3 regions of the Solibacillus sp. FSL W8-0474 genome follow, and region 3 is predicted to be linked to each of the others. Evidence: riboswitches for the same ligand, from Rfam matches in the RefSeq annotation. Region 3 holds a riboswitch; each other region holds the start of a gene.
The links. A riboswitch is a leader RNA that binds a small molecule or an ion and turns the genes downstream of it on or off. The one in region 3 is predicted to bind S-adenosylmethionine.
Positions count from the first base shown of each region.

Region 1: another riboswitch for S-adenosylmethionine. It lies ahead of NYE67_RS18635 (bifunctional homocysteine S-methyltransferase/methylenetetrahydrofolate reductase); the one in region 3 lies ahead of metK (methionine adenosyltransferase).
Region 2: another riboswitch for S-adenosylmethionine. It lies ahead of NYE67_RS01695 (O-acetylhomoserine aminocarboxypropyltransferase/cysteine synthase family protein); the one in region 3 lies ahead of metK (methionine adenosyltransferase).

Region 1 is NZ_JBBOQJ010000001.1:3,680,474-3,688,844, reverse strand. It holds gene NYE67_RS18650 (tetratricopeptide repeat protein) at 1-699, shown strand, start outside; gene NYE67_RS18645 (chemotaxis protein) at 800-1,291, shown strand; gene hemG (protoporphyrinogen oxidase) at 1,445-2,830, shown strand; SAM riboswitch class I at 2,927-3,024, shown strand; gene NYE67_RS18635 (bifunctional homocysteine S-methyltransferase/methylenetetrahydrofolate reductase) at 3,134-4,978, shown strand; gene metH (methionine synthase) at 4,971-8,371, shown strand, end outside.
Region 2 is NZ_JBBOQJ010000001.1:337,487-345,857, reverse strand. It holds gene NYE67_RS01705 (homoserine dehydrogenase) at 1-419, opposite strand, end outside; gene NYE67_RS01700 (hypothetical protein) at 648-1,046, opposite strand; gene NYE67_RS01695 (O-acetylhomoserine aminocarboxypropyltransferase/cysteine synthase family protein) at 1,235-2,539, opposite strand; SAM riboswitch class I at 2,656-2,770, opposite strand; gene NYE67_RS01690 (DASS family sodium-coupled anion symporter) at 3,127-4,608, shown strand; gene nfsA (oxygen-insensitive NADPH nitroreductase) at 4,696-5,430, shown strand; gene NYE67_RS01680 (hypothetical protein) at 5,889-6,302, shown strand; gene NYE67_RS01675 (hypothetical protein) at 6,384-8,060, opposite strand; gene NYE67_RS01670 (lysoplasmalogenase) at 8,289-8,371, shown strand, end outside.
Region 3 is NZ_JBBOQJ010000001.1:2,932,781-2,941,151, reverse strand. It holds gene NYE67_RS14785 (alpha/beta hydrolase family protein) at 1-481, shown strand, start outside; gene pckA (phosphoenolpyruvate carboxykinase (ATP)) at 610-2,196, opposite strand; SAM riboswitch class I at 2,397-2,512, shown strand; gene metK (methionine adenosyltransferase) at 2,774-3,970, shown strand; gene NYE67_RS14770 (gamma carbonic anhydrase) at 4,075-4,587, opposite strand; gene NYE67_RS14765 (alpha/beta hydrolase) at 4,724-5,527, shown strand; gene NYE67_RS14760 (alanine/glycine:cation symporter family protein) at 5,660-7,126, shown strand; gene NYE67_RS14755 (pyrimidine dimer DNA glycosylase/endonuclease V) at 7,193-7,600, opposite strand; gene NYE67_RS14750 (tRNA (mnm(5)s(2)U34)-methyltransferase) at 7,642-8,223, opposite strand; gene NYE67_RS14745 (TIGR01212 family radical SAM protein) at 8,220-8,371, opposite strand, start outside.

The DNA of each region.
Region 1 (8,371 bases), 750 kb from region 3:
AATTTTGGTGAAATGTACGATTTACTCAATGAGATGAGTGAACGAAAAAATTCAGAGGCGATGTATGAGCTAGCGAACTGTTATATTGAAGGCCTTGGTGGAAAAGGCAGTGAGCATCAAGCTTTATCCTTGTATAAAAGTGCTGCACAATTAGGTCACCGTGATGCAATGAATAATTTGGCTGATATGTATTTCAATGGTGAAGCTACAGAAGTCGACGAGAAAAAAGCATTTTTTTGGTTTGAAAAAGCAGCGGAGCTTGGTGTACCAGAAGCGATGTATACACTGGGAATTATGTATGAGCAAGGTTTGGGAACCAAATGTAATGCATCCAAAGCTTTGGACTATTATAAGCGCAGTGCTGCTCTTCAATATGTAGAGGCTAAATATCGGCTAGGTATGATTTTCTATTCAGGGGAACTTAACCAGCAGCAGAACGATAGAGAAGCAATCAACTGGTTTAGACAAGCGGGCGAGCATTTCCATGTCGATGCAATTTATAACTTAGGTTACTGCTATGAGCATGGTCATGGCGTCATGCAGGATGTAGACAGAGCCATGGCTTATTACAAGCAGGCCAGTATACTAGGGGATATCGAAGCTACAAAAAGGGTAGTAGACTATTATGAAAAAACAAATTCTATAGAAGCTGCTAAGTGGCATGAAAAATTGAAAAGCCTTGAAAACCTTAACGAATAGGATGGAATTTAGTTATACTTCTTAGTAATTTATATGTTTAATTTTCCAGTAAACTTGGGAATATAACCAATAGGGAAAAGTGATAAGGAGGGGAATTTTTATGTTCATGTTTGCCGTACCGCATATCTCTTCTAATGACAATGAAGATGTTATTCAAAAACTACAGCAAATTCTATTGGAGCAACGGGAAAACTTAACAATGCTTTGTACAATTGTTGAATATTTAAGGGAATATGTCCAAACTGGATTAGATAATAAAGATGTCATAAAATATAATCAAAGAATCCAAATGATGACGTATAAACAAACAGATCGTTATAATGAGATTGATCATCTCATTAATAAAAATATTATCGAAATAAAAAAAGGTAAAACTACTGATAACACGGCTTTAACATTTGGAAAAGAAGTAAGGAAAATTGAATCGGGTTTCCGTACGTTAAAACTTTTCACATGTGATGTTATTAATATGTTAGATTCCAATAAACATATCGAAAATCGTAGTTTAGAACGCATACGTTATTTTGATAAACGTTCTGCTTCGTTGGAAGCGGAGATTATTTCACTGACACAGCAATTATCCTTTAAATAGAACTATGAAGCAAACTTTCTCAAATAACCAGAGGAGGTTTGTGTTTTTTTTATTCAATATAAATTTAGAAAATTGTAATATCGTTATGACCATATTTTGAACGAAAAAGATTATACTGTTAGGAGAGAGTGAACGAAATAGGAGCGAATTAATATGAAAACTGTAGTTGTAGTAGGTGGCGGAATTACCGGATTGTGTACGATGCATTATTTAAAAAACCAAATGCATGAAAAGAATATCGAAGCAAGATTAGTATTAATCGAAAAAAATCCCTATTTAGGCGGAAAGATACATTCCGTACATGAAGGAGGGTTTATTATGGAAACCGGCGCGGATTCCATTGTGGCCCGCCATCCAAATGTCCTAGAGCTCGTAAAAGAGCTTAACTTTGATTCGGAGCTTGTTTATAACGAAACAGGTATATCCTACATTCATACTAATAATGAGCTACATGCTATTCCCGCGGGGTCAACATTCGGGATTCCAATGAGCGTGGAATCACTTATGTCGAGCACGTTAATTTCAGAAGAAGGAAAGAAAAGAGCATTAAAGGATATAGACATTCCAAATACAAAATTTACGAAGGAAAGTTCCATCGGTGCATTTTTGGAATATTTTTTAGGGGAAGAAATAGTGCGAAAACAAATTGCTCCTGTATTGGCAGGGGTATATTCGGGAGATTTATACCAGCTGAGCTTAGCTTCAACATTACCGTATTTAGTCGATTATAAAAATAATTATGGGTCGATTATGAAAGGTTTTGAAGCTAATCGCGAGCAGTTTGAAAAAGCAGCGGATAAGAAATTTATTTCTTTCGAGAAGGGGTTATCTTCATTAATTGACCGCCTTGAAGAGCAATTGCCGGAAGTGGAATTCATAAAAAAGGCCGCAACTGAGCAAATACAAAAAGTAGGGGAACAGTATAAAGTTGTATTAGAGGACGAAACGATTATAGCGGATATTGTGGTCCTTGCTGTGCCGAATAATACAGTACGTACTGTATTGCAAGACGAAAAATTAGATGGACAGTTAGAAAAGTTTACAACAGCATCAGCATTAACGATGTATGTTGGTTTTGATGTACCAGACAGTGTTTTACCAGCAGATGGTACAGGTTTTATCGTCTCCCATAATAGTGATTTAGTATGTAATGCCTCTACATGGACAAGTCGTAAATGGAAGCATACTTCAGCAGAAGGGAATCTGCTTGTTCGTTTATTTTATAAAAATATTAATCCGCGCTATGAAGAACTGGCAGCCATGACTGATGAAGAGTTGGAGAAAGTCGCAATGGAGGATATTCGCTTAAGTTTGGGTATTGAAGCGAAACCAACCGTCGTAAATATAACGAAATGGATTAATCAGATGCCTCGCTATGATTTAGCGCATAATGAAGCGTTATCTGAAGTTGTGGACGATTTAGAAGTGCACTATCCGAATCTGCTTTTAGCTGGATGTTCATACTTTGGGGTAGGGATCGGTGCTTGTATTCAAAACGGTAAAAAAACGGCGGAACAAATTATTGCACGAATTATGTAAAGAAATACTTTATTAGGCTAAAGGGTATTGACGTCTTATTTAGATAACGATATGATAGCTTAAATAATTTTAAATTTTTAGAAAAATTCATAAAATTTCTTATCGAGAGAAGTTGAGGGACTGGCCCGTTGAAACTTCAGCAACCAACATTATGTCAGGTGCTAAATCCAGTGGCGATAGCCAGAAGATGAGAAGGGATTAAGTTGACGACTGACAACTATCAAGCCTTCTTTTGCTTAGTGAAAGAAGGCTTTTTTGTATTAAAAATATACTGAAAATACTGTGAATAATGGAGTGAAATAATTGGGTTTACTACAAGATTTAAAAACACGCGTTTTAACGGCGGACGGAGCAATTGGAACTTTACTTTATTCCTATGGGTTGGATTACTGCCATGAGGAAATGAATATTGCACGACCAGAAATTATCGAGAAAATTCATAGTGAATATATTGCTGTAGGTGCAGACATTATTCAAACAAATACATATGGAGCGAATGCGATTAAGTTAGCTCGATATGGTTTTGAAAGTCATGTAAAAGAATTTAACGAAGCTGCACTGAAGATTGCGAAGCGTGCAGCTGCTCCGGGGGGACAGTATGTTCTGGCAACAATCGGTGGCATTAGAGGGATTCGGAAAAGTGATGCAACATTAGATGAAATCTTAACTGCCTTTCAAGAGCAAGTGGAAGTATTACTAACTGGTGAACCGGATGGCTTCTTACTGGAAACGTATTACGACTTTGAAGAATTATCGCATTGTGTCCACCTATTACGATCAATGACCGATTTACCGATCATTGCCCAAGTGACGATGCAGGAACCAGGTATCCTTCAAAATTTAATGTCTTTAAATGAAGCATTTCATGAATTGGAAAGGTTAGGTGCAGATATTGTTGGGAGCAACTGCCGGTTAGGTCCTTTCCATACAATTCAGGCGTTTGAAGGGGTCAACTTACCGAACAAAGCTTTTTTATCAGCTTATCCAAATGCATCGTTATTAGATATTGAAGATGGCCGTGTTGTCTATGAATCAGAAACCGATTATTTTGCTCGTGCAGCCGTTGAACTCGTAAATCAAGGAGTCCGTTTAATTGGCGGTTGCTGTGGGACGACACCGAAGCATATTGCGGCGGTAAAACAACGTCTGGCGAATATGCAGCCAATTGAAACGAAAGAGGAAAAACCCGGGTATACACAATTTGTCCGTATTCCGGAGCCACGTAAGCAAGAACCGCTCCATGAAAAAGCAAAACGTGAACGTTCTGTCATTGTGGAACTTGATACACCGCGTCATCTAGAAATTGACGGGTTTGTAGAAGGGGCAAAACAACTGGCAAAAGCGGGAGCCGATGTCATTATGATGGCGGATAACTCACTTGCATCCCCGCGCATCAGTAATATCGCGATGGCTGCGATTTTAAAAGAGCATGGAATTCGTTCATTGCCGCATTTAACGTGCCGTGACCGCAATTTAATTGGGCTTCAGTCACATTTAATGGGACTTGATGCACTTGAACTTCATGATATTCTGGTCGTGACAGGGGACCCGACAAAAGTGGGGGATTTCCCGGGGGCAACGAGCGTATATGATGTTTCGTCAATGGAGCTTATTTCACTTATAAAGCAGTTAAATAAAGGTAGCTCTTTTACTGGGAAATCGCTGCGAAAACAGGCGGATTTTTCGGTGGCCGCTGCATTTAATCCGAATGTCCGTGTATTGGACCGTGCTGTAGCTCGTTTAGAGAAGAAAATCGAGCATGGTGCAGATTACTTTATTTCACAACCGGTATATACGAAAGAAAAGATTATCGAAATCTATGAGGCAACGAAGCATTTGGAAACACCGATTTATATCGGGATTATGCCACTTACATCTTCACGCAGCGCGGAATTTTTACATCATGAAGTACCGGGCATTAAATTGTCCGATGAAGTACTTGCGCGCATGGCTGCTTGCGGGGATGACAAGGAAGCATCGACAGCAGAAGGAATCGCTATTGCCAAAGAGCTGCTCGATACGGCATGCAAATACTTTAACGGTATTTATTTAATTACACCGTTTTTACGCTATGATATGACGCTGGAATTAATGGAGCATGTAAAACAATATGATGTGGAAAGTAAAGGAGTTCAGTCGAATGTATAATCACCCAATTCATGAGCAATTACAAAAAAGAATTTTAATCATCGATGGTGCAATGGGGACGATGCTTCAGGCAGAAAACCTAACATATGAGGATTTTGGCGGAGAAGACTTAGACGGTTGTAATGAAAACCTGGTACTTACAAGACCTAATGTATTGGGCAAAATTCACCGTGAATATTTAGCTGCTGGCGCTGATATTATTTGTACAAATACGTTTGGCGGAACACCACTTGTTCTTGATGAATATGACTTAGGGGACAAGGCGGTTGAGATCAATAAGCGAGCGGTTGAAATTGCACTGGAAGCGGCAAAAGAGTTTTCGACACCAGAATGGCCGCGCTTTGTCGCAGGTGCAATCGGCCCTACGACAAAAACATTGTCGGTAACAGGTGGTATTACTTTTGAAGAGCTAGAAGAAAACTTTTATATCCAGGCAAAAGCGCTAATCGAAGCTGGGGCGGATCTGCTCTTAATGGAAACTTCCCAAGATATGCTCAATGTTAAAGCAGGAACGATTGCAATTCACCGTGCCTTTGAAGAACTTGGTAAAGAGTTGCCTGTCATGATTTCAGGGACGATTGAGCCAATGGGAACAACGCTTGCTGGGCAATCAATCGAAGCATTTTATATTTCAATTGAGCACATTAAACCGTTGTCTGTCGGATTGAACTGTGCGACAGGTCCGGAATTTATGACCGATCATCTCCGTTCATTGGCGGAGCTTTCGAATGGCTATATTAGCTGTTATCCGAATGCAGGTTTACCGGACGAAGAAGGCTGCTACCATGAAACGCCGGATTCATTATCGAAAAAATTACAAGGCTTCGCAGAAAAAGGCTGGCTGAACATTGTCGGCGGCTGCTGTGGTACAACGCCAGCACATATCGCGGCGATCCGTGAAGCTGTAGATGGCTATAAACCGCATGAGCCGAAAGATGTAACACACGGACATGTCGTATCGGGTATCGAGCCTTTGCAATATGATGAATCTATGCGTCCGTTATTTATCGGAGAGCGTACGAATGTAATCGGCTCTCGTAAATTCAAAAACCTGATTGTTGACGGCAAATTTGAAGAAGCAGCGGAAATTGCGCGTGCACAAGTGAAAAACGGGGCGCATGTCATCGATATTTGTTTAGCAAACCCTGACCGTGATGAAGTAGAAGATATGAAAAACTTCATGCAGGAAGTTGTGAAAAAAGTTAAAGTGCCGCTTGTAATTGACTCTACAGATGAAAATGTAATGGAAGTCGCACTGAAGTTTTCGCAAGGGAAGGCCATTATTAACTCGATTAACTTGGAAGATGGAGAAGAGCGTTTCGATGCTGTTATGCCACTCGTGAAAAAATATGGGGCTTCACTTGTTGTCGGTACGATTGATGAAACTGGAATGGCTATTACACGTGAGCAAAAGCTTGAAGTAGCGAAGCGTTCTTATAAGTTGTTAACAGAAAAATGGGGCATGTCAGCAGAAGACATAATCTTTGACCCGTTAATGTTCCCGGTAGGTACAGGTGACGAGCAATATATCGGTGCCGCTGAGGAAACAATCGAAGGGATTCGCCTCATTAAAGAACATTTACCTGGCTGCTTAACAGTGCTCGGTGTAAGTAATGTTTCGTTCGGTTTACCACCAGTTGGACGTGAAGTATTAAATGCAGTGTACTTATATCACTGTACACAAGCAGGCTTGGACTATGCGATTGTAAATACTGAAAAACTGGAGCGCTATGCGTCGATTCCTGAAGAGGAGATCAAGCTGGCGAATGATTTAATATTCAATACAAATGATAAAACACTCGCTGTATTTACTGACTTTTACCGCGATAAAAAGAAAGATGCAGTTGTGAAAGAATTACCGGCGACAGTGGAAGAACGTCTTGCGTATTACATATTAGAAGGTACGAAAGAAGGGTTAATTGAAGATTTAAATGCAGCACTGGAAAAATTTGATGCACCACTGGATATCATTAATGGGCCATTAATGGCGGGAATGGCGGAAGTTGGTCGCCTATTTAATGAAAACCAGTTAATTGTAGCCGAAGTACTGCAAAGCGCAGGTGTCATGAAAGCGGCGGTAGCTCATTTAGAGCAATTTATGGAAAAAGGCGATACGAGTTCTACTAAAGGAACGATGGTTTTAGCAACCGTTAAAGGTGATGTCCATGATATCGGAAAAAACTTAGTCGATATTATATTAAGTAATAACGGCTTCCGTGTTGTGGATTTAGGGATTAAAGTAACCCCAGCCCAACTTATTGAAGCTGTTCGTAAAGAAAAGCCCGATTTTATCGGTTTATCAGGATTACTCGTGAAATCAGCTCAGCAAATGGTCATTACAGCACAGGACTTTAAAGAAGCAGGAATTGATGTGCCAATTTTAGTAGGTGGTGCAGCATTATCGCGGCGCTTTACGGAAACAAAAATTGCCGCTCAATATGATGGACCGGTCATTTATTCAAAAGATGCGATGCAAGGGTTGGAACAGGCAAACCGATTAATGAATGTAAACGAGCGTGAAGCACTGTTGGAAGAGTTACGTGAATCTCGGGAAAAACGTATAGAATCAGATGCAAAACGCGCGGCACGACCTGTGGCTGTTGCCGTTAAGCCTGTTCGCACAGTGAAGGAAGCTGACGTATGGAAGCCGAAAGATTTAGTGCCGCATATTAAACCGGACTACTCGATCGCCCATTTACACCCATATGTAAATATGCGTACTTTAATCGGACATCATTTAGGGTTAAAGGGCAATTTAGAACAAATGCTAGCTGACCAGGATGATCGTGCTGTTTTATTAAATGATTTAGTAAATCAATATTTGAAAAGTGATGTATTAAGTGCATCAGGCATGTATCAATTTTTCCCTGCTCAATCAGATGGTGATGATGTAGTCGTATATAGTCCTGAAGATGCGAAAACAGAAATTCAACGTTTTACATTCCCGCGCCAGCAAGTAGAGCCATTCTTATGCTTGTCGGATTACCTGAAGTCGGTCGATAGCGGAGAGATGGATTACATCGCATTAATGGTTGTGACAGCAGGTAAAGGTGTCAGCCAAAAGGCAAATGAGTTAAAAGAAGCAGGAAAATTTTTGGAGAGCCATGCATTGCAGGCAACTGCACTCGAGCTAGCTGAAGGCTTTGCGGAGCGTATTCACCAGGAAATACGTGACCAATGGGGATTCCCGGATGCGACAGATTTTACAATGCGTGACCGGTTTGCTGCCAAATACCAAGGGCAACGTTTCAGCTTTGGTTACCCAGCATGTCCAAATTTAGAAGATCAGGAAAAGCTATTTGACCTATTAAAGCCAGAAAAAATTGGTGTACAATTAACAGAGGGCTTTATGATGGAACCTGAAGCAAGTGTATCGGCGATTGTATTTGCACA
Region 2 (8,371 bases), 2.6 Mb from region 3:
GTTTTTATAATAGGCACACCACCTGCTACGGTTGCCTCAAAGCCGATAAATACACCATTTAACTTTGCTAATGCTTCGAGTTCTTCGCCCCGTTTCGCAAGCATCACTTTATTCGCTGTAATGACATGGCATTTCGCCTCAACAGCACGTTTTAAGTATGTGAATGCAGGTTCTTCATTTACAATCGCTTCAAATACTACTTGCAGGTCACTCTCCGCCAGTACGTCATCCATTGACTCTGTCATTAAATGCTTTGTTCCCGGTACACGCTCACGGCTTGCATCGGTTACTAAAATCTTCGCGACCTCCAGTTCTACCCCCAGCTTTTCGCGAAGCTCCTGCCTCTTCTCATTTAAAATATGGTAAATTCCCTGACCTACTGTGCCAAATCCTAAGATCGCTGCCTTGATTGTTGCCATTGCCTTTCTCCTCCAAATTCTTAACACATATATATTGACGAATAATTCAAATAATTTATCTTAAAGAAATTCTATCCTATATAATACATGAAAACAAGGAGAATCTCTCCTAGAAGGACATTTGTTTACTGTAAACGGTCAAATTTCATTTAAATTCTATTGTTTAATAGCTAAATCGGGTAAACAAAAACACTAGCAGAAATTCTCTGGCTAGTGTTTAAAGTTATTTTATACTGCTACATTTACAGAATTATATACGCGTAAACGATGCGCATTTAAAATTTTTGTCATAACAAGTTCTTCTTTTACGGAGTAGTTTGGCACCGCATATGGGCGTTGCACTAACTGGAACTCACCATATTTTAAAAACCATTCGCGTGCTGGAGTTAAAATATGCGCACTTCCATGAACGTTATACTCCTCAGCAACTTCCTTTATGACATAGCCTGTTGTTTCCAGATTGTGAGTTTGTTCCGAGAAAGCACTATGCCCAAAAACCTTTTGCCACATGACATTTACATCCGCTAAAATTTGCTGAATTGCACAAGCATTTACATATTCCTTTACTTCGTTTAATTCATAAATAATGTAGGCTGCTACATTTTGTGCACTGTATACTTTCCCCATGTCGAACAACTCCTTTTCCTTCAATAATGCTGCAACATTATTTCAAATATTTTGGTTGGTAGTTTTATTATTCCAATTGTATTACTAGGTATTTATTTTGTCAATAAAACTTATATAATTAGTAGGAATTAATTTTCTAAAAATTGCTTAGCTTCTCGAATGGGAAAAGCTAAGCCTTTTTTAAAGGTTTATGCGTTTGTTTCTGCGCCTACTTCAGCCGCTACTTTCGCTAATGCCTGTTCTAAATCCGCGATAATATCTTCTGCTGCTTCTAATCCGATCGATAAGCGAATGAGCTCTTCCGATACGCCGGCAGTTTTTAATTCTTCAACAGACAACTGTTGGTGCGTTGTGCTCGCAGGATGGATAATCAATGAACGGGCATCCCCAACGTTGGCTACATGCGAGAATAATTCCACGTTATCAATTACTTGGCGCCCTGCTTCACGTCCACCTTTAATGCCGAACGTAATGATTGATCCGAAGCCGTTTTTCAAATATTTTTTCGCCAAATCATGTGTCTCAAAATCTTCAAAACCGTTGTAATTTACGTATTCCACAAATGGGTGGTTTCTTAAATACTCGGCAACTTTTTGTGTGTTTTCATTGTGACGGACAATACGCAAATGAAGCGTTTCTAGTCCTTGTAGGAAATTAAATGCCGCATCAGCAGATAATGTTGGACCAAAATCACGCAATAGTTGAACACGAAGCTTTGTCGCAAATGCAGCGCCTGCTGTGTCAATTCCGTAGCGTAGACCATGGTAAGAAGTATCCGGTTCTGTAAACCCTGGATGTCTTCCTTGTGTCCAGTCAAACTTTCCAGCATCAACGACAATCCCACCGATCGTCGTTCCATGACCGCCAATCCATTTTGTTGCAGAATGAATGACAACATCCGCGCCGAATTCAATCGGATTACTTCCATATGGGGAAGCAAATGTGCTGTCTATTAATAACGGAAGACCATTGTCATGAGCGATGTTTGCTACTGCTTCAATATCGAGTACTTTCAAGCTTGGATTTCCGATTATTTCAGCGAAGATCGCCTTCGTTTTATCAGTAATCGCCGCTTGGAAGTTTGCAGGATCTGATTCATCCACAAATTTTACTGTAATGCCGTAGCGAGGCAATGTAGTTGCGAATAAATTGTATGTTCCTCCGTACAGAGAACCAGCAGCAACAATTTCATCTCCTGCACCGGCTACATTTAAAATGGAGAATGCCACTGCTGCTGCGCCAGATGAAAGCCCTACTGCAGCTGTGCCCCCCTCAAGTAAAGCAACCCGTTCTTCAAATGCCCCCACTGTAGGATTCATAATACGAGAATAAATATTGCCAGTTTCCTGTAATGCAAATAGACGTTGCGCATGAGCAGTGTCATTGAATGCATAGGCAGTTGTACGATATACAGGAACTGCAATCGCCCCCGTTACAGGATCTGGCTTTTGCCCCCCGTGCAATAATAAAGTTTCTGGTCTTAAATTCGTCACTCTAATAACCTCCTAAAATTATTCGATGGTGAAATCGGTGTTTTTGAGGAGGATTTTTTAAATGAAAAAAACCCTCTTCAGTTAAGAAGAGGGTTGCGCATGAGCAAGTTTGCCTCCTCTTATCTTTCAAAATGATTGTCCATTTTGTAGGATTTAGCACCTTAGTCAGTTCATCACTTACTGGTTGCCGGGCATCTCAGGGCCTATTCCCTCCGCCGCTCTTGATAAGAGATATGTGATTTATGTTCCATCGTTGATTCTCAGTATAAAGCAGAGTAATTCTATAAGTCAACCGAAAAATTAAAATTTTCTGATTTTAAATTAATTCATAAAAATATTTTATCTTCCTACACTAAAATTATTATACTATTCTATACAATTTCTGCTTAAAACAAAATTTTTCTCAATATATTTATTCACCAAATATTAACATGTATCATTTTTTGGAAGTGCTATAATCATAATTGTTAAGGGATTCCCCTTTCAATTGGAAATAAAGAACATATTTTACTTTTAGAAGAATAGGTATATTTTGTCTTATTAATTTATTATTTAACTAAAACTTTAAACGAAGTGAGGCGTTAAGTATGGCAACAGAAGCGACAAGTAAACGAAATTTAAAACCATTATGGATAGTTTTAGCGTTTGCAGCACTCATTACCATTGTTTTACTTCCAAATAGTGGTGGAGATCTTCCCGTTGTTGGACAACGAGCATTAGCTATTTTAGCATTTGCCGTTATATTATGGGTAACCGAAGCGGTAGCCTATCCGGTTAGTTCTGCAATGATATTAGCTGCCATCGCTGTTTTATTAGGTTTGGCTCCGAGTATGGAAGATCCTTCGGTACAAATGGGCACTAAAGAAGCGTTAAAATTAGCGTTAGGTGGATTTAGTAGTTCCTCGGTTGCGTTAGTCGGGGCTGCATTATTTTTAGCAGCTGCCATGCAAATAACGAACCTTCATAAGCGTATTGCACTGTGGGTTTTATCATTAGTTGGAACAAAAACGAAAGCATTAGTAGTAGGGGCTATTTTAGTAGCAATTGTATTAGCTTTTGTTGTACCAAGCGCGACTGCTCGTGCTGGTGCAGTTGTCCCTATTCTATTAGGGGTTGTTGCGGCCTTTGGATTATCTAAAGAAAGTAGACTTGCAGCGTTGTTAGTTATTACCGCTACCCAAGCTGTTTCAATTTGGAATGTGGGGATTAAAACTGCTGCAGCGCAAAACTTAGTAGCACTTGGTTTTATTAACTCTGAATTTGGAGTCGATATTTCTTGGGGCAAGTGGTTTATGTATGCCGCGCCGTTTTCAGTCATCATGTCCTTCGTATTATTCTTTGTTATGATTAAATTAATCAAACCCGAAACGGATAATATCGCTGGCGGAAAAGAAATTATCCGTAAGCAATTGCAAGATCTTGGTCCTTTAAAACGCAAAGAAATTACTTTAATCATCACTTCTGTTCTACTATTATTCTTCTGGTCAACAGAAGGAAAATTGCATCCATTTGATACGACAACGATTACCATTTTAGCTATTGCCTTTTTATTGACACCTAAAATTGGAGTATTTAATTGGAAAGAAGCTTCTAGCCGTATTGATTGGGGTACATTGATTGTTTTTGCAGTCGGTATTTCACTTGGAACGACTCTTTTGGGTACAAAAGGTGCAGCCTGGCTGTCTAATACGATTTTCGGCTCACTTGGCTTAGAGACTATGCCTATTATAGCTACCATAGCATTAGTTACTGTTTTCAATATTGTCATTCATTTAGGTTTTGCATCTGCGACAAGCTTGGCTTCTGCCTTGATTCCCGTATTTATCGCATTAGCCATTAGTTTACCGATGCCTTTAGAAAATCAAATTGGTTTTGTACTAATCCAGCAGTTTGTTATTTGCTTCGGATTCCTATTACCAGTAAGCGCACCGCAAAACATGCTTGCTTACGGTACAGGCGCATTTACAACAAAGGATTTTTTGAAGTCAGGTATTCCGCTAACAATCGTTGGTTATATTTTAATACTTCTTCTAAGCGCAACGTACTGGAAATGGATTGGGCTATTATAATCGACTTCAAGTAAAAAATTGACTAGAATAAGCTTAAAGGATCATTCCTTTAAGCTTTTTCTATTACATACAAAGGGAGATGTTCATGTGGAAACGAGAGAATTGTTACGTAGTCACTCATCTGTTCGGAAATATACAGGTGAAGTAATTTCAAAGGATACAGTTATTGATTTAATTGAAACTGCTCAAATGGCAGCAAGCTCGCACTTTGTCCAAGCATATAGTGTTATATGGGTAACGGATGATGAAAAGAAAGCAAAACTAGGTGAGCTATCTAAAAATGAATTCCAATTCCAAACAGCAGGTGCCTCATTTTTATTTTGTGTAGACTTCAAGCGATTACAAGCAGCTGGTCAAAAGCATGATGTTAACATTGTCACAGACTCAGCAGAAAACGTGCTTGTAGGGGTTGCAGACGTTTCACTATTTGCTCAAAACTTCGTTGTGGCAGCAGAAGCAATGGGCTATGGTATTTGTTATATTGGCGGTGCACGTACAAATCCAAAGGAAATCAGCGACCTGTTCAACTTGCCTGAAAATGTTTTCCCTCTATTTGCTATGACAATCGGGACACCTACAAAACGAAACGAAACAAAACCGCGTTTACCAGTAGATGCCGTGTTGCATGAAAACAGTTATAACGTCGAAAAGTATGATTCTCTTTTAGATGAATACGATGCAACGATGGAAAGCTACTACGCAAGCCGTTCTTCTAACCAAAAAATGGCTACATGGACGAAGCAAATGGCAGACTTTTTAATAGAACAAAAGCGCCCACATATGAAAGATTTCCTAGCTTCTAAAGGATTTAACTGGAAATAAAGGAATATCTAAAGAGGCTGGGATAAAATGAAAAACATCTATTTTTTCTGCTTCTGCCAGAATTGATTTCCGTTACGGGGACGCTTTCCGGGGGCACGGCCTGAGCCTGTAGTCTCAGGCGTCGGTGCTCCTGCGGTTACTCGTCGCAAAATAAATTTTGCTGTTCCCCCAGGAGTCGCCCCTTCACTCCAATCAATTCATATAATATCAATTCCTTAATAAGAATATTTCCCTTATACAAAGAAATTTCTACTTTTGTCCCAGCCCCTTTCTATTTTTCCCCAACGTTATCACTGGATCCTATTATACTAGAGGAATTTTTGATGTTAGTTCTTTCTATATAAGAATAATGGTAATTAATTTTATTGCTGTAGTTAATTCGATCTTTAATACCTAAGATTTTTTTATTATGTTTTGTTAAAATATTGTTACAGCAGTAGTAAAAGGGAGGAATTAAAATGACCCCTAGTTTTGTAGCAAAATCCTTGGAACGTCAACATTTAAAAACAGTGCGCAAACATTTGTTGCAAATAATCGATATTAACACTGCACTAAGAGATGTCCACAATCATATTGCATCACATATTAATAAAGAAGAATATGAAGCAATCACTGCTTATGTCAATCAATATATTTCCTATACACATATTTGGCAGATTAAGTTTGTTTGCAATTTGGAAGATCCGGAAGTGGCGCTATTGCAAATTTTCCACTTACATTACATTCTCGAACGCGAACAAGCAGAGAAATTTGCGGAAGAGCGTGCAATTTTAAAAGAACAACACGATAAATTCCTTTCAATTACACTTTATTCAGATAATCATATTGAAGAACGTTATAAAAAAATGGTGCAGTTTATTCAGGAGTATTAAAAACAGTAGGTTTTCAAAAAACAAGTTCCACTAAAAAATAAAGGAGCGATGCCGAGATTACGGCATGCTCCTTTATTGTTATTATAATCCTACAATCTGCAGTGCTTTTACAGGTTGGAAATCTTCCCCTGTTTTTGAATATGTCAGCACTACTTTATCGCCTTCCTGCAAGTAAATTGCAAAAGGTGCTGTTTCTGAACTTACAATGAAGTTTTCCCCAGTTGTCGTTAAGAACGTCACAATTGTGAAATCCCCTACACGTTCTTTATAAACACGGACAACTTCTGATGCCAACTGTGCTTCCTCGGCATTCGAAGAGCCATCCACCGTACTTCCGCCCCTGCTGAGTGCTGTTTTATATAGTCTTAGCGCTTCATTAGGTGTCGTACCGAAAGCTGAAATTTCCGGATTAGCCGCGGAAACGATGAAATAGTTTTGTAAAAAGCCATTTGCATCTAAAACAGCCGATAGCCAGCTTGCTTCCCCGTAAAAGTTATAAAGAATCGGCATTTCACCGTTCCATTCTTTTTCGATGAACTTTTTCTCAATTATATCGAGAGCCCCTCGTGAATCCATGTAGGACTCTTCCAAGTTTCCTGTATAATAAGTTGCTTCACCTGAGCGTGCATGTGTTAATGCATAGCCAAGCATTGAATCAACACCCTCTTTAGGGCTAGTGAAATCAGTGAAATAATACATTTCTCCATCTTCCATAAAGATTGGGCTTACATTTGCTTCAGTACCTTCATCACTCGGTAATTTTACATCCTTTTTACCGACGAGACTATTCCAAAAACCGTGCACATAGTTTCCGTAGTAACTATTCTGCAAGCTTACTGTCTCTGGAGATACTGCGCCATCGATAAATTCCGGAACGTCTGCTGTTGCAATCCTTTCAGATTGACCTGTTTTTGCATCGACAAGTACAATACCTTTTACGTCAAAGCCGTTACGCGCAGAAATAAATTCCCCGAATGATCGAATGTAATAAGGATGACCATCTTCGTCGATTTCCAATTGTGGATCACCGTAAAAAATCAACGTTGGATAATTTAATCGAATGTGGCGTTCCAGATTTTTATTGAAGTATGCCGATGGAACATAGCTCATTTCCGATTTAATAAATTTCGGATTATCACTAGAATCTGTCGCACTCATTGTGAAATAACCTGGTGTCGTTTTTCCATTGAACCATTTAAATACACCGGAAAATTCTACAGGTGCGATATACACATACTTATCATTTACTTTTTGAATTTGTAAGCTTCCTAATTCATAATAGCTTGTGTTTGGTACTTGACCAAATGCTTTTTTCATTTTGTTTCTAACGAATTGCGGTGGTACACTTGCCGGTGTTTTCGTCTCATCGAACGGCGAAATTTCGGTTTGCTCTTTCATTTGAGCCGATTCAAATTTCTCATCAGCGTTAAAAAACGGCGCACTTACTAAATAACCTATTCCGATTATTCCAACGAGCACGATGGCTGATTTTATTTTTTGTTCAACACCAACTGCAAATATTGCGCCTGCAATCGCCACTACGGGTAATACATATAAAAATATTGTCCAGCTCAGATCAATTTTAGATATATAAACCGTTAAAAACACTGAAATAAAACTTAAAACAAATGTTGTGATCGCTAGTATGGAAAATGTTTTTGTTGATAGTTCATCATTTTTAACTTTTTTTGTTAGCGGTACTAAAAGTAATGTTATTAAAAGTGAACCAATTGCCGTTATTAGCAATAACTGTCCCATATTACTCACCTCTCTCTGTACTCTTTACGAATAAGCTAAAAAAAAGATTCATAAACATTAGGAAAAATCCATTACACGAATAAAAAAGCTAAATATTATATTTTTGTTTGGTAAAATATTCAATAAATAGTTTTATATACTATAATACGAGTGTAGTGCTTAATTATGATCATTACAGATATTTCTACTTGTTCTGCCCTTTTTAATATTATTTCAGGAGGTAAATGGATGGCACGTAAAATACTAATTATTTTGTTCTTTGGTCTTGGTCTATATTATGTTTTTCTTTTTCAGACGATTGATAGTTCGTT
Region 3 (8,371 bases):
GTATGATGCAGTTTTTGGTGTAGATGTACTGAAACAGTTTAACCGTGTTAAACAGGTGAATTTGTTTGGGTTTTCTCGAGGAGGCTTAATGGCGTTGTGGACAGCAATATTACGTGATGATGTAAAATCTGTCGTAACATGGGCTGGTGTCTCAGATGCAACAGCGACCTATTGGGATCGAATCGACATGCGTCGTGGATTAAAAAGAATAGTGGGAGGAACTCCTAATAAAGTACCAGAAAACTATGAAAGCCGTACGCCTTTATACAATATTGAAAACGTTCAATCACCAGTATTAATTATACATGGGGCAGAAGATCAACATGTTAATATTGAACATGCCTATCAATTGGAGCGTTATTTGAAAGATAAAGGCAAACAAGTTGAGACATGGTATTCATCTAGGCTGAAACATCATTACCCGCCAAATCTGAATAGAGAAACAGTAAAAAAAATTAGTGAATGGATGAAACAACAGTAAATCCAAAAAAGGGATGTAGCGTGGAAATACGCTACATCCCTTTTACTATGATATATTTTTAAGTTTGACGTCGTAGTATTAGTGCAGACTATATCGTCAAACAATATGTCGAGCTAAACATTAGTAATTTATACTAATGGACCGCCTTTTTTCACGATAGCTTCATCAACATCAGCGAATTTTGTGAAGTTGTTTTTAAATAGCTCTGCAAGTTCAGTAGCCTTTTTATCGTATGCAGCAGTATCAGCCCATGCAGCACGTGGATTTAATACGCTAGAAGGTACTCCTTCAATAGCTACAGGAATATTTAAACCAAATACTCCATCTTGTGTTGTTTCAACATTGTCTAATTCACCGTTAATGGCAGCGCGTACCATTGTACGAGTATAAGCAAGTTTCATACGACTACCTACACCGTATTCTCCTCCTGTCCAACCTGTGTTCACTAAGAACACTTGTGAACCATGCTCGTCAATTTTCTTACCTAATTGATCTGCATAGACTGTTGCAGGAAGTGGAAGGAATGGTGAACCGAAGCATGTAGAGAAAACTGGCTCTGGCTCAGTGACACCACGCTCTGTACCTGCTAATTTTGAAGTGAAGCCACTTAAGAAGTGGTACATCGCTTGCTCCTTCGTTAATTTTGAAATAGGAGGTAGTACGCCAAACGCGTCCGCTGTTAAGAAGACAATTGTGTTTGGGTGACCTGCTACTGATGGTAATACGATGTTATCAATATAATCGATTGGGTATGCAACACGAGTATTTTCTGTTAAAGATCCATCGTCGTAGTCACAAATGCGTGATTCTGAATCAACCGCTACATTTTCCAATACAGAACCGAAACGGATTGCATTGTAAATTTCCGGCTCATTTTCAGCAGAGAGGTTAATTGTTTTTGCATAGCATCCACCCTCAATGTTGAAAACACCATTATCAGACCAACCGTGTTCATCATCCCCGATTAATTTGCGGTCGCAATCAGCTGATAAAGTTGTTTTACCAGTACCTGATAAACCGAAGAACAGGGCAACGTCGCCTTTTTCGCCAACGTTAGCTGAGCAGTGCATTGGGAAAATACCTTGTTCAGGCAACAAATAGTTCATAATCCCGAAAATTGATTTTTTCATTTCGCCAGCATATTCAGTACCACCGATTAAGATGATTTTCTTTTCAATTGATGTTATAATAAATGTTTCCGAACCAGTTCCATCTACTTCAGGATCTGCTTTAAAGTTTGGAGCAGAAACAATTGTAAAGTCAGCAACATGTGCAGCTAATTCTTCTGCTGTAGGACGGATGAATAATTGATGACAGAATAGGTTATGCCAAGCATATTCGTTAATTACTTTAATCGATAATTGAGAGTCTTTGTCAGCACCCGCAAAACCGTTGAATACAAATAATTCATCGCGTTCTTTTAGGTAGTTTACAACTTTGACATAAAGCTTATCAAATACTTCTGAAGAGATAGGACGGTTAACTTTACCCCAATCAATTTTATCTTTAGAGTTTTCCTCTTCAACGATATATTTATCTTTAGGTGATCGACCAGTATATTTACCTGTTTCAGCACGTAATGCGCCATCAACAGTTAACATTGCTTCTCCACGTGATGTAGCTTTTTCAACTAATTGTGGAACAGATAATTGAGTTTTGATGTTTTCCCCGTTTAAAAGTTCTTTCAGCTCGTTAGCAATTTCTACCGAATTCATCTATTAAATACCATCCTTTTTTATAGTATTCCCTTATAGTAGGGGAGTTGTTATTAATTCAAAAATAGTATAACACATTGAAGGATATAATCTATACTAATTATGAATTATTTTTTTGTGGAATTTTTAACTGTTTAAAATCAGACAAAATTTATTGACAGCACTTATTTTTTTATGTAGGATGTGTAATTGAACGGATACTCTTATCCCGAGCTGGTGGAGGGGCAGGCCCTATGAAACCCGGCAACCTGCGTATATTTTATACGTGTTGGTGCCAACCTGATGCAAGGGCAAAATTTCCCTTGAACGATAAGAGTGAAAGGTAACGAAACGTAATATCCTTTCCTCACGTGTGATGAACACGGTTATGAGTGAAAGGATTTTTTTATTTGAATTTACAATTTCGTATTGAGCGAAAATTATATAGTTACAGCCTTTCAGACCCTCGTGTTAAAGCAAATAAAGCTTGACGTTAATAATGCTATTATGCCACGGTGTAAGACGCAATATAACGGACATGGGTAATGAGTACCGTATCAATAAAAACAATTGCCAAAGTGAATTAGGAGGAAATGACATGAAAAATCGTCGACTGTTTACATCAGAAAGTGTAACGGAAGGACATCCAGATAAAATTTGCGATCAAATTTCGGATGCCATTTTAGACGCAATTTTAGCAGCAGATCCAAATGCACGTGTAGCTTGTGAAACTACGGTAACAACAGGCTTAGTATTAGTATCTGGTGAAATTACAACTTCTACTTATGTAGATATGAAAGGTATTATCCGTGATACGGTAGCAGAGATTGGCTATACGCGTGGGAAATATGGTTTTGACGCAGAGAACTTAGCTGTACTTGTTGCAGTTGGTGAACAATCACCGGATATTGCACAAGGTGTAGATCAGGCTTTAGAAGCGCGTGAAGGTTCTATGACAGAAGATCAATTAGAAGCAATCGGTGCTGGAGACCAAGGTTTAATGTTCGGCTACGCATGTAATGAAACACCGGAACTTATGCCGATGCCTATTTCTTTAGCTCATAAATTAGCTCGTCGTTTAACAGAAGTGCGTAAATCAGGGGAATTAGAATATTTACGTCCGGATGGTAAAACACAAGTAACAATCGAATACGATGAAAACAATGAGCCTGTTCGTGTGGATACAATCGTTATTTCAACACAGCATGATGAAGAAGCGACATTGGAGCAAATTCAAACGGATATTAAAGAACATGTTATTAAACCAGTAGTTCCTTCTGAGTTATTAGATGAAGCAACTAAATATTTCATTAATCCAACAGGTCGATTCGTAATTGGTGGTCCAAAAGGAGATGCTGGTCTAACAGGTCGTAAAATTATCGTAGATACGTACGGTGGTTACGCACGTCACGGTGGTGGTGCATTCTCTGGTAAGGATGCAACGAAAGTGGACCGTTCAGCAGCATATGCAGCTCGTTATGTCGCAAAAAACATCGTTGCTGCAGGCTTAGCGGATCGTGCTGAAGTTCAATTGGCTTATGCAATCGGTGTTGCACAACCAGTATCAATTGCGGTAGATACATTCGGAACTGGTAAAGTAGAATCTTCCAAAATCGTAGAATGGGTTCGAGAGCTATTTGATTTACGCCCAGCAGGAATTATTAAAATGTTGGATTTACGCCGTCCAATCTATAAACAAACAGCAGCATATGGACACTTCGGTCGTACTGACATCAATGTACCATGGGAAAATACAGATAAAGCGGCAGAACTTAAAGAAAAAGCCGGAATTTAAAGAAAGAAGGAGCGTTCATTTAAATGGACGGCTCCTTTTCTATTATAATGAAAAATAATACTTCCTTCCTTTATATTGTAAGTAATTGGATTGATAGCGGAATGTTACTTCTGCAATGATTTATAATATTGTCCCTTCGCTACGTATTCATTAATTATGCGATCCATATCTGCCCGGTCCTCTGCATTTACTTCACGTACAACTTTTGCTGGGCGCCCCATAGCAAGTGAATTGGGAGGAATTACTTTTCCAGGTGGTACGAGACTACCTGCACCAATAAATGCTCCTTCGCCTATTTCTGCACCATCCAAAATGATGGAACCCATGCCGATTAAAGCGCGTTTTCTTATTGTACAGCTATGTAATGTTACTTGATGACCTACTGTAACTTCATCTTCAATAATGAGTGGAGCTGCAGGGCTTTGGTGAAGACAACTTAAATCCTGAATACTAACACGATCTCCAATGATTGTTTTATTCACATCGCCGCGTATGACTGTATTAAACCAAATGGAAGTATTTTCCCCTATTGTCACATCGCCTGTTATTGTTGCATAATCAGCAATGTAGGCAGTTGGGTGAATAGTTGGTGATTTATCTTTATAAGGGTATATCATGTTCAATTCCTCATTTCTTTTATAGAATGTATAAGAGCTAATGTAATCGTATCAAATCACTATTAATTTTCAATTAACATCTCTTAACTTTATATAATAAATTATAGCAGACTGTTTTAAGTAAGGAGGATTGACCATGTGGAAATGGGAAACAGAGCAGCAGCCAAAAGCCGTAGTCGTTATTCTTCATAGTGCATATGAACAGCATCGGTGGTACGCATGGTTAATCGAAAAATTCAGAAGTGCTCGCTTTCATGTAGTAATGGGGGATTTACCTGGGCATGGTGAGCAAGGAAAATATGCAAGATATCATGATGAGAATTTTGAAGAATACTATAATTATACAAAAGTGTTATTAAAAGTTGCCCTAGAATATAATTTGCCTCTATTTATTGTAGGCAATGGATTAGGTGCATCTATAGCAACATACGTACTTCAGAAAAATAAAATAGAATGCGCGGGTGTTGTCTTAACATCGCCGTGGCTTCATTTTAAATTAGCACCGGGAAAATTATCCAATGCATTATCAAGCTTTAGTGCAATAACATCGAATGTGAAATTAAAACATGAATTGAGTATACAATATTTCACACGTAATACGGATGTATTAATGGAGTTAAAGGAGCAGTTACCGTTAAATAGTATGGTGACTGTTAAATGGTATCGGGATTGGCAACATATGACGCGAACAATCCGTGATCCTGAAAATAAATTCCCTGATATTCCACTGTTACTAATGACCGGGGAAAATGATAAAATAACGGATATTAGTACTTCTAAAAGGTGGCTGATGGAACAAACTCTTTCAGAATTCCACTATAAACAATGGAATGGATGCCTGCATAGTTTGTTTTTTGAAGTGGAACGTGAGGATGTTTTCCGATACACAATTGATTTTATTAATAATGTCTTAAGAGACCTTGGTTATATAGTAGAATAATGAAAAACCTAACAAAATTCGACTTTTGTTAGGTTTTTTTAAAAATTTCAGTAAAAAATATATCGAAATTTTAGAATATTTGTAATATACTAAATTTCTAATTAATACAATAGTTCAACAAGGGGGTAAAATATGGATTTTATTAATGATTTTGTAGGATGGGCCAATAATATTCTATGGGGTCCAGTAATGATTTACGGTATTTTAATTGTAGGCTTGTTCTTTTCAATCCTGACAAAATTTGCACAAGTCCGATTAATTGGAGACATGTTCAAGTTAATGTTTAAAGGAGAGAAGTCAGAAGCAGGTGTATCTTCGTTCCAGGCATTGTCCATTGCTTTGTCGGGCCGTGTTGGTACAGGTAATATCGTTGGTACTGCTACAGCAATCGCGTTCGGTGGTCCTGGTGCGGTGTTCTGGATGTGGGTTACTGCATTTATTGGAGCATCAACAGCATATATGGAATCGACATTAGCACAAATCTACAAAGAAAAGAAAGATGGCCAATACCGCGGTGGTCCAGCATTCTATATTGAAAAGACAACAGGTATTCGTGCCTTAGGTGTTATTTTTGCAATTGCGATGATTGCCTCTGTGGCATTTTTAATGCCAGGTGTTCAGGCAAATGCGATTGCTGGAGCAGTAGACAATGCTTTTGGAATTGAGCCTTGGGTTACTGGTTTAGTTACAATTCTTTTATTAGCGGTTATTATTTTTGGTGGTGTTAAGCGTATTGCAAATGCTGCGCAAATTTTAGTACCATTTATGGCATTAGCTTATTTATTGGTAGCGGGTATTATTATTATTATGAATATTACAGCTGTGCCAGATGTATTTGCTTTAATCTTCCGTAGTGCCTTTGCAACAGATGCTGTATTTGGCGGGATGATCGGGAGTGCGATTTTCTGGGGTGTAAAACGAGCAATCTACTCAAACGAAGCTGGTCAAGGTACAGGTGCACATCCTGCAGCCGCAGCTGAAGTATCACATCCTGTAAAACAAGGTCTAGTTCAAGCTGCATCAGTATATATTGATACACTATTAGTATGTTCTGCAACAGCATTGATGATTTTATTCATGGGTACATACAACGTACATGATGGTAGCCAAGATGGTCCATTAATCGAAGCAAAAATGGATGAGACGATTACGTATTCAGGCTTTACCCAAGCAGCGGTAAATGACGCGTTCCCATCTTTAAATAACTTTGGTTCTGGGTTTGTGGCAATTTCATTATTCTTCTTCGCCTTCACTACATTAATGGCATACTACTACATTGCGGAAACAAATGTTTCGTATATGCTAAATGGTAATGCTAGAAGAATAGGGATATTCCTGATGAAGTTTATATTATTGGGTTCTGCATTCTACGGCACTGTAAAAACATCGGATTTAGCTTGGGCATTCGGTGACGTAGGGCTAGGATTAACAGTTTGGATTAACGTCATCATGCTATTATTCATCATGAAACCTGCGCTCATTGCTTTAAAAGACTATGAGCAACAGAAAAAAGAAGGAAAAGACCCGGTGTTTGATCCAATAAAACTCGGTATTAAAAATGCAGATTTCTGGGAGACATATAAGAAGGAAGATAAATAGAAAAAAGGAGCAGCCTAATAGGTTGCTTCTTTTTATATGTGAAAAACTTATTAAGTGAACAAATGATTATTTGTACTCTCTTTTTTTCGCGCAAAAATAAAGTTGTAATGCATCAAATTGTTCTGCTGAAAAATCCTTTTGTCCACGTATATATTTTTCATATAAATTGTAATAACAGATTGTTAAATATTCATCGTTATGATGGTTTTTGAAAGGTGTGTAGTGCTGGGAAACTGTAACCCCTGCAAAATAGCGCTCCATTTTATCAATAGTACGAACTGTAATATTACGTGCCTGCATTTCTTTCAGTACAATTTGTGTGTAAATAAACAAATCCTCTTTCGGGTAATCATATACATAATTAATTAATATATGGTTATCTTCCTTAGCGAAGATACTATTTAATTCCCGCCATTGGGCAAGTAATTGGCTTTTCGGGATAAATGGGATGAGCTCGGTGTGCCATAAACGCATAATATTCACCTCATTACTAGATAAAAAAGAGCTAAGAAAACTTAGCCCTCTTTCGGAAATTCTTTTACTTTTTCCAATGCTATAATAAATGGTGGGTCATTTTTTTGATTCATAAATTCATAGCGCAAAACATGTACATGCTTTTGAGGTAAATTACTGACAAATTCAATTACTTCGTTACGTTCATCTTTGCCGCCTTCATGTCCATAATATACAACTAATACAATAACTCCACCAATTTTCAATAATGTTAGAAGACTTTCGATTGCCTGAATTGTTGTATTAGGCCGGGTAATAATTTCATGATTACTGCCAGGCAGGTAGCCTAGATTAAAGATGGCTGCAGCAACAGGTTTATTTATATATTTGGCTACATTTTCATGCCCGTCCTTTAACACAATTGCCCGGTGCTCAAGTGCGTTGTCGAGTAGACGGTGTAGTGTGGCATCAACCGCTTCCTTTTGCACATCAAACGCATACACATAGCCATTGTCCCCTACAAGGTTTGCTAAAAAAAGTGTGTCATGTCCATTACCTGCTGTTGCGTCTACGGCAATTTCACCTTCTGAGACCGATTTTTTCAATAAAGTTTGAGCATATTGAATAACACGTTCTAATATCATTTTGCAATTTCCGCCTTATAGTACTTTCCTTGATACGAGCCACGTCTTTCCAACTCTGCATCGATTCCATTAAGTACTTCCCATTTGTTTACAGACCACATTGGACCAATCATTAAATCAATCGGACCATCGCCTGTTATACGGTGGA